2 regions of the Streptococcus koreensis genome follow, and region 2 is predicted to be linked to the other one. Evidence: predicted binding sites of a transcription regulator. Region 2 holds the regulator's gene; the other holds the start of a gene.
What was found. Region 2 encodes CtsR, which represses protease genes until heat stress. Its sites were predicted from a motif close to TTGGTCAAAAAAGGTCAAANA; they were not measured.
Positions count from the first base shown of each region.

Region 1: D7D50_RS00095 (ATP-dependent Clp protease ATP-binding subunit) is a predicted target of CtsR. The motif match lies at 1,704-1,724, and genes of this name have one in related genera.

Region 1 is NZ_CP032620.1:11,423-15,607, reverse strand. Features, by position in the region: gene D7D50_RS00095 (ATP-dependent Clp protease ATP-binding subunit) at 1-1,663, opposite strand, end outside; gene D7D50_RS00090 (DUF1797 family protein) at 1,893-2,123, shown strand; gene D7D50_RS00080 (bifunctional methylenetetrahydrofolate dehydrogenase/methenyltetrahydrofolate cyclohydrolase) at 2,434-3,291, shown strand; gene D7D50_RS00075 (phosphate ABC transporter ATPase) at 3,431-4,185, shown strand, end outside.
Region 2 is NZ_CP032620.1:704,131-708,315, reverse strand. Features, by position in the region: gene D7D50_RS03710 (ATP-dependent Clp protease ATP-binding subunit) at 1-1,868, opposite strand, end outside; gene D7D50_RS03705 (CtsR family transcriptional regulator) at 1,876-2,334, opposite strand; gene D7D50_RS03700 (alpha-L-fucosidase) at 2,564-4,185, opposite strand, start outside.

The DNA of each region.
Region 1 (4,185 bases), 690 kb from region 2:
GGTTGCGACGTACTTTTTCAGTCAGCTGGCCAGCTTCTTCATAGCCGACATAACCTGGAGGAGCACCGACCAATTTGGCAACGGCATGTTTCTCCATGTATTCACTCATGTCAAAGCGAATCATACTATCAGCAGAACCGAAGAGTTCGATGGCCAATTGCTTGGACAACTCGGTCTTCCCGACACCAGTTGGTCCAACAAAGAGGAAGCTACCGATTGGACGGTTTGGCGTTCCAAGTCCTACCCGATTACGACGGATAGCCTTAGCAATTTTTTCAACAGCCTCATCTTGGCCGATGACATGAGCTTTTAAATCAGCAGCCAAATTAATCAATTGAGACTGTTCTTTTTCTTTCAAATCTCCAACTGGAATATTGGTCTTTTGCTCAACAATGTGTTCGATAGTCTTTTCGCTAATGACGGGCGTATCTTGGTCGGTGACCTGTTGCCCTTGCATTTCTTTGTACTTAGCGATTTGGTCACGGAAGTAGGCTGCTTTTTCAAAATCTTCATCCCGCGTCGCTTGGGCCTTGAGATTTTCGGCTTCAATTAAGCGCTGGTCAATGACTTTGGGATCGACAAAATTGAGGGTCAAATTCATCTTAGAGCCTGCTTCGTCCAAGAGGTCAATGGCTTTGTCGGGCAAGAAGCGGTCTTGGATATAGCGATTGGAGAGGAGAGCTGCAGCCTCAATAGCACCATCTGTGTAGTGGACGTGGTGGTAGTCTTCGTATTTCTTTTGAATGCCTTTAAGGATGGTAATGGTTTCTTCAACCGTTGGTTCATCCACCTTGACTGGTTGCATCCGGCGTTCAAGAGCAGCATCTTTTTCGATAATACGATACTCATTGAGTGTTGTGGCACCAACTAATTGCAATTCACCACGAGCGAGAGCCGGTTTGAGGATATTTCCTGCATCCATGTTGCCATCACCTGCAGATCCTGCTCCTACAATTTCATGGATTTCATCGATAAACAAAATGACATCTTCACGGCGACGGATTTCTTCCATTAGTTGTTGCATCCGTTCTTCAAATTGTCCACGAATCCCAGTCCCTTGAACCAGGCTAACAACGTCTAACCGAATAACTTCCTTGTCTTGTAATTTATAAGGGACATCGCCATCGACAATCTTCTGGGCCAGGCCCTCTACGACAGCTGTTTTTCCGACACCAGGTTCTCCAATCAGAACAGGGTTGTTTTTGGTTCGGCGGTTTAAAATTTCAATAACTCGGAGAATTTCGCCGTCACGGCCAATGACTGGATCAATGTCCCCACGGCGAGCGATTTCAGTAACATTAATTCCAAACTCTTCTAGGAGTCCTTTTGGTTGTTGTTTGGCTTGAGGTCTATTTGGTCCAGTAGCTCGACCGTTCCCATTTTGTCCGTAGCCATTTCCACCTCCATATCCTCCTCCTGATTGGGTCGGTGGCGTTTGAGGTTCTTGGGGAGCTTGGAAGTTGCCCAGTTGATTGAAGAAATCTTCAAAAGGATCCCGCCCTCCGCGATTTTGTTGGTTTAATCCTGCCAGGAGACTATTGTTAGGATCGGTTTTCATAATTTGATAGCAGTTCTGGCAAAGGTCTACTTGTTGTTGGTGACCATTCACATTCGTATAAAGATGAATGGTTGAATCGTTTATTTTACAGTTTTGACAAAGCATTCTCTTACCTCTTTCTCTAGGGTAAAAAGTGTAGAAACTATTGGTCAGAAATAGTCAAACTTTTATAGTTTCATTATATCAGTATTCTAAAAGTTTGCAAGAATTTAGTATGAAGTCCGGTTTTAGGCATGGAATAAAGAGGAAAAAAGCGGAAAAGTTGATTTTTATTGGAATTTCCTCCTTCTTTTATGATAGAATAGGAGAGTAGAAAGTAAATAGGAGAATCAAAATGGAATCACATTTGGTACGAATTATCAGCCGTTTGGAAGCAATGACAAAAGACGGTGGAAACTTAAAACGTAATTTTGAACGTGAAGGAGTTGTAGTCGCTGAAGTAGCCTACAACCATGATGAAGAAAATGGATCAGTATTTACTCTTCGTGATGTAGAAGCGCGTGAGACCTATACATTCGATAGCATTGACTTAATTGCAATGGAAATCTACGAATTGTTGTACTAAGAAGTATCAATCAAGAGGTTAGGACAAAAGTCCTAGCCTCTCAATTGTCTTTGGATTGTCGAGCAAGACGCAGTGGTTGAGTGGGCTCTACTACGCTGATTTCATCAGCTTTTATAGCCCTACTCAACTGTGCGGAGGTGGGACGACGAAATCGAATTCTAACGAATTACCGATTTCTGTCCCACTCTCTTTTTTGTTGGAAGAAAACTGCTATAGTTTCTTCCTATAACCTTATCTAATCAAGAAGTGTTAGGAGCAGGTCCACAAATCTGATATAATAGAGAAGATATTGAATAGAAAAGAGATTGAGATGACACATGTGATTGATGGGAAGGCCTTGGCAGTAAAATTGCAAGGGGAATTAGCAGAAAAAACTGCTCACTTAAAGGCCGAAACTGGTCAGGTCCCAGGCTTAGTAGTGATTTTGGTGGGAGAAAACCCAGCTAGCCAGGTCTATGTCCGCAATAAAGAACGGTCAGCTTTGGCAGCAGGATTTCGAAGTGAAGTCATTCGAGTGCCAGAAAGCATTTCCCAAAAGGACTTGTTGTCCCTCATTGACCGCTACAATCAGGATCCACTCTGGCATGGTATTTTAGTCCAGTTGCCTCTACCAGCCCATATCGACGATGAGGCAGTTTTGTTAGCCATTGATCCTAATAAGGATGTCGATGGCTTCCATCCTCTCAATATGGGACATCTTTGGTCAGGGAATCCAGTCATGGTTCCCTCAACTCCTGCTGGGATCATGGAAATGTTCCGGGAATATGATATTGATGTCGAAGGGAAAAATGCAGTTGTCATTGGCCGGTCTAACATTGTTGGAAAACCCATGGCCCAGCTTCTCCTAGCAAAAAATGCAACGGTGACCTTGACCCATTCGCGGACTCATCATTTGGCAAAAATTGCTAGAAAAGCCGATATCTTAGTGGTGGCAATTGGTCGTGCCAAATTTGTTACAGCTGACTTTGTCAAAGAGGGAGCGGTCGTTATTGATGTCGGAATGAACCGCGATGAAAATGGGAAGCTCTGTGGAGATGTCGACTATGATACCGTGGCACCACTTGCTAGTCACATCACTCCGGTTCCAGGTGGTGTTGGACCTATGACCATTACCATGCTGATGGAACAAACCTATCAGGCTGCTTTACGTACCTTAAATAAAGATTAAATTTTCTATGAAAAATGGTTGAGATAGGAATATCTCGGCTTTTTTTATTTATCTTATTGTAAAGCAGGTTTTGTCAATTGAAGTTTCTTTCTATTGTTTTGTAGTATAATGATAGTAAGAAAATTTGAGGAGAAGGAATATGCTTGTAAAAGTTTGTAATGCAGATTATAGTCTCCAGTGGGATGGAATTTATCAATTTGCTCTTGAAAACTATCCTCAGATTCAATCATGGGAATTAGAGAAGCTAGCAAAGTTTATTGCTTATGAACAAGACCATCATCGTCAGACTATTGTGGAATGTGAGGATCTTGAATTAAATATACAAATTCATGATTACTTGAAAAAGCATAGCTATTTTCCTCCATACAGACCAAGTCATCAGCTTGTAGCTTCTACCTATGATATCCAGAAAAAGTTGGTTACTTCAGAATATTGTAGTCATACTTGTACAGTTGAGGTGGCACAGGCTATTTTTCAGACTGGGAAACTCAGGTCAGCGGTTAAAGTATTTGGTAAAAGTGGGGCTGAGCTAATTACAGATAGTCGTAATGTAGCTTCTGATCCAGCAGACTATTTTGACTATATCATGTTTGGATGGTCTAATACGACTTCGGGTTACCGACTCGCTATGGAGCGTTTGTTAGGACGGGCACCTTCTGAGGAGGAATTGCAAGAAAAGTTTATTCCTGGCGTTAGTTTTCATTTCCTGTATGAAGAATTAATTCAAGCACCAGGTTATATGTTTGATGGCTATCATGTTGCGAAGGTAAGAGATAGTTTAGATTTGGATACCTTTCTTCATTTATGTGTTATTCCTTCAAAAGATAAGGCTTGTTTTGAAGGTTTGATTCCTAGTCGATTACAAGATAGAGTAATTTACTTAGACTATGAGAG
Region 2 (4,185 bases):
TCCACCTCATCAAACAAGAGGACTGAATAAGGTTTGTTGCGGACTTTTTCCGTCAACTCACCGCCTTCTTCATAGCCAACGTAACCCGGAGGAGCTCCGTTGAGACGACTAGCTGCAAATTTCTCCATGTATTCACTCATATCAAAGCGAATCAAAGCGGACTCGTCATCAAATAGAACCTCAGCAAGCGCCTTGGCTAGCTCGGTTTTCCCGACTCCTGTCGGACCGAGGAAGAGGAAGGAACCAATTGGTCGCTTGTGAGACCGGATTCCAGATTGATTGCGGCGAATCGCTCGGCTGATACTTGAGACGGCCTGATCCTGACCGATCACGCGCTTATGAAGTTCCGCTTCTAATTCAAGGTATTTCTTAGCTGCTGTTTGGGTTAGTTTCTCCACAGGAATGCCAGAAAGCTGACTGAGCGTCTTCAGAATATCCTCTTCCTTGACTTCTAACTGATAGCCTTTCGGACTGGCGTCTTCTTTTAGTAACTGAGCAACTTTTTTCCACTGTCCCTTGAGCAAGGCCTGATCGGCAGCTGTCAAATCGGACTGAAGACCCGCTTGAGGCCCCTTGTTTTGTACAGTCGCTGCCGCCTCATCCAAAAGATCAATGGCTGAGTCTGGCAAGAGGCGACTGGTCAAATAACGATGGGCATAGACAACGGCTGTCTCAATGGCTGCATCCGTAATATGGACACGGTGGTGACGCTCATAGGTCTTCTTGAGCCCTTGCAAAATAGCAATGCTATCCGCAACAGACGGTTGCTCAATCAAAACCTTGGCAAAACGGCGTGACAGAGCGGCATCTTTTTCGATGTGTTTTTGGTATTCTTCTTGCGTAGTCGCTCCTACGGTCCGTAAGGTCCCGCGAGCCAAGGCAGGCTTCAAGATATTGGCTGCATCCAAGGTGGAGTCAATCCCTGATCCAGATCCCATAATGGTATGGAGCTCATCAATGAAGAGAATGACATGGCCATCTTCTTCAATATCATTGATGATGTTGTTCATCCGCTCTTCAAAATCCCCACGGAAACGCGTTCCCGCAACAACATTCATCAAGTCTAACTCTAAGACACGCATCTTAGCAAGTTCAGTTGGGACATCTCCACTGGCAATCCGTTGGGCCAAGCCCAAAGCCAGAGCAGTCTTTCCGACACCGGCATCTCCAACGAGGACTGGATTATTTTTCGTTTTGCGGCTCAAAATCTGAATCATCCGCGAGATTTCTTGCCCCCGACCAATCACCGGTTCCAAACTGCCATTGCAAGCCATTTCTGTCAAATCTCGGGTGTAGTCTTCCAAACCACCGCTGGTAGAGGCTGGCATGCCCATCATATTTCCCATGGTTTGACGATTTGGTTGCTGGGACCGATAGAGAGAACGGATAGCCTTGACAGCTTCCTTGTCCCAACCTGCTCGTTGTTCCAAACTCTTACGAAGTTCGACGATTTTAATGCCATCTTCCTGATCATCATAGCGGAAGCCCACATACTCCAACACTTGAGAAGCTAAGGTTCCCCGCTCTAGTAAGAGCGCCAAGAGGACATGCTCTGTTCCAAGACTTTTGGCATGGACTGCCTGGGCAATCTCTTGGGAACGGTTCATGATTTCTTCTACACGGAAAGAAAAAGGAAATACCTCATAGCGACCATCCCGTTGGTAGACTTGGCCCGTGATGTGCTCAGCTGCGTCTTGAAAATCATCAATCTGCATAGGATAGTCACTTAAGACGGAACCAGCTACACTATAGGGGTTATTTGCTAGGGCCACTAGGATATGCCAGGTATCTAGGGTTTGGGAATCAAAATGACCCGCCAAGATTTGAGCGGCTTCAATCGTTTCTAATAGGGCTTTTGAATAGTTCATAAGGAGATTACATTCCCTTTCTATCGACTTGTTGGATAATTTTTCGTAGGATATTGGATCGTAAGCGATGGGCTTCACTTCCCAAAACCTCGTCTGTTGTCATCACTGACAAGAGCTCTGCTTCTCTCTTTGTAAGGAGTTTTTCTTCAAATAGCATCTGGAGGATATCACAGAATACAGTCTGACTGATCTGTTCTCCAATGCTTGCGCCAAGCTCTGTTAGCATCTGGTGTTGGTCTGAAAATTGAATCTTGCCAATCCGGATATAACCTCCGCCTCCACGCTTGCTCTCTACGATGTAGCCTCGACTTTCGGTGAAGCGGGTCTTAATCACATAATTGATTTGACTAGGAACAACTTGGAAAACATCCGCTAATTCGCTTCTCTTGAGCTCAGCGATTCCTGCTTGAGCCAGTAGCAACTTGATATAGGCCTCGATGCTATCTGATGTATTTTTACTTGCCATGATGCTCCTTTCTGATGGTTTCATTCTAGATGGACTCTCTGCTCTTCAGAGGATAAAAAATGGTCTCATCATCCATGATGTCATTATTGACCTTATCTGACTATTATACAATTTTTACGCCTGTAAATAAAGCAAAGACTACGTCCAGATGGAATCTGAATCCCCCTTACTGGTAGCCAGAAGAAACAAAAAAGAGGCTAGCGATTGCTAACCTCTTATAGAAGGTGCCTTAGGATTTCCGACGAGCGAATTTTACTCTTCCGCCTAAGAAACCTAAGCCGAAAAGTCCCATCCAGGCTAAGAAACTTGCCTTCTCTGATCCTGTCTGTGGCAGTTTACCTTCCGGTTGTAGAGAAGGACTTTCAACCTCTTCTACTACTGGATGCTCGGCAGTCAAAACAGAAGTTACTTCTGGAGTCGTCTCTTTCAGAAGAACCGGAGTTTCTTTCTCTTTTTTATCATCTACTGTTGAATGATGTGCATGAACTTGTAAGTCTTTACTTGGAGTTACAGGTGTTATTGGAGTCGGTAGATCAGGTGTCACAGAATGTTCTTCTACCACTCCTGTTCCGACTTCTGTAATCTGGTCCTGGGCTTCCACTTCGACAAAGGCATCGACTTCTGTCCGAATTTCTTTGCCTTCTTCTTGTCGAACCTCGATCAACTTCAAGCGGCGTCCAACCTTCCCTGCTTGAAGGATCCGGCTTTCACCCTTGGTTAAATCCTTGTTTTCACGCGTTTGACTCTCAAATGGAATCTCCTCCGCTTCGATGAGAAGTTCTGGCTTTTCAAGAATCAAATCCCGGACACCTTCGTCTGGGCGTGTCTGCGTCAGCGGTTCATAATTATGAGCATCTTCTAAGATGGTCTCAAGGGCTTCCACTTGATTCGCTGTAGCAACCAAATCTGGTCGCTCTTGATTCAACAACTGAGTCAATTCCGTCAATTGCTCTTGGACAGTTGATTTGAGATTTGCTTTCAAGCGATCGAGAGAAGTAGCCTTGATCTTTTCTACTCCTTCTTTGATAATCTGTTGGAGCTCTTCTTGACTGAGCAACTGACTATCTTTTCCTGATAGGATAAAGCGGTCTACCTGAATGGCTCTAGATGACTGAGGATCATTGAGAGATGGATCCAAGTGCAGACGTAATTGGTGGTAGCCTTTTGCTAGACCTTGCAGATTGACCAAACTCTGGTCCAGTTTGCGTTGATCTCCATAGCCACTGAAGTAATGGTCGCCTTCAATCTCATAGTCATGACCACGTCCTTCTTCAAAGGCCATTTCTTTTCCATCTAGGGTGACGCTGTAGAGACCATGGCTTGGATCAACCACTCCTCGAACTTCCACACCAGTTCCCTTGAAGGTGATGGTCACATCAATGTGTTTCTTTCCTTCTTCATCGGTTACTTGGTTGAAGCTAGACCAAGATTCCGTTCCATTTGAGAAGTCTCGATTGTCCGTCTCATGATTCCAGCCTTGACTGTAGTGCAGTTTTGGATCTTGATCATCCACTTCTTTGCGATTTTCTGGAAGTAGGTCCTCGTTCATCACTTGGACTGTCAGTTCTGGAATAAAGCCGACCAGGCTGCCTTGATCTGGATGCAACAATTTGGCCTTAAAGTCATAGACATCGGTCGCTTTTCCTGCAAAATCAAGGGTTGGGACTTGGACTGTTTTTTCTGTCTCTCCATCTGCGAACTCAAGGGTGACATTGGTATCTTTGTAGACCTTGCCATGAACCCCTGTTCCTGGTTCTGTGATTAACTTAAGACTGGCACTTCCTTTAGAGCCACCTTTTCTTTTGACGACGATTTGCGCTGGCTCTCCTTTTTTAACAGCTAAGGTTGGCT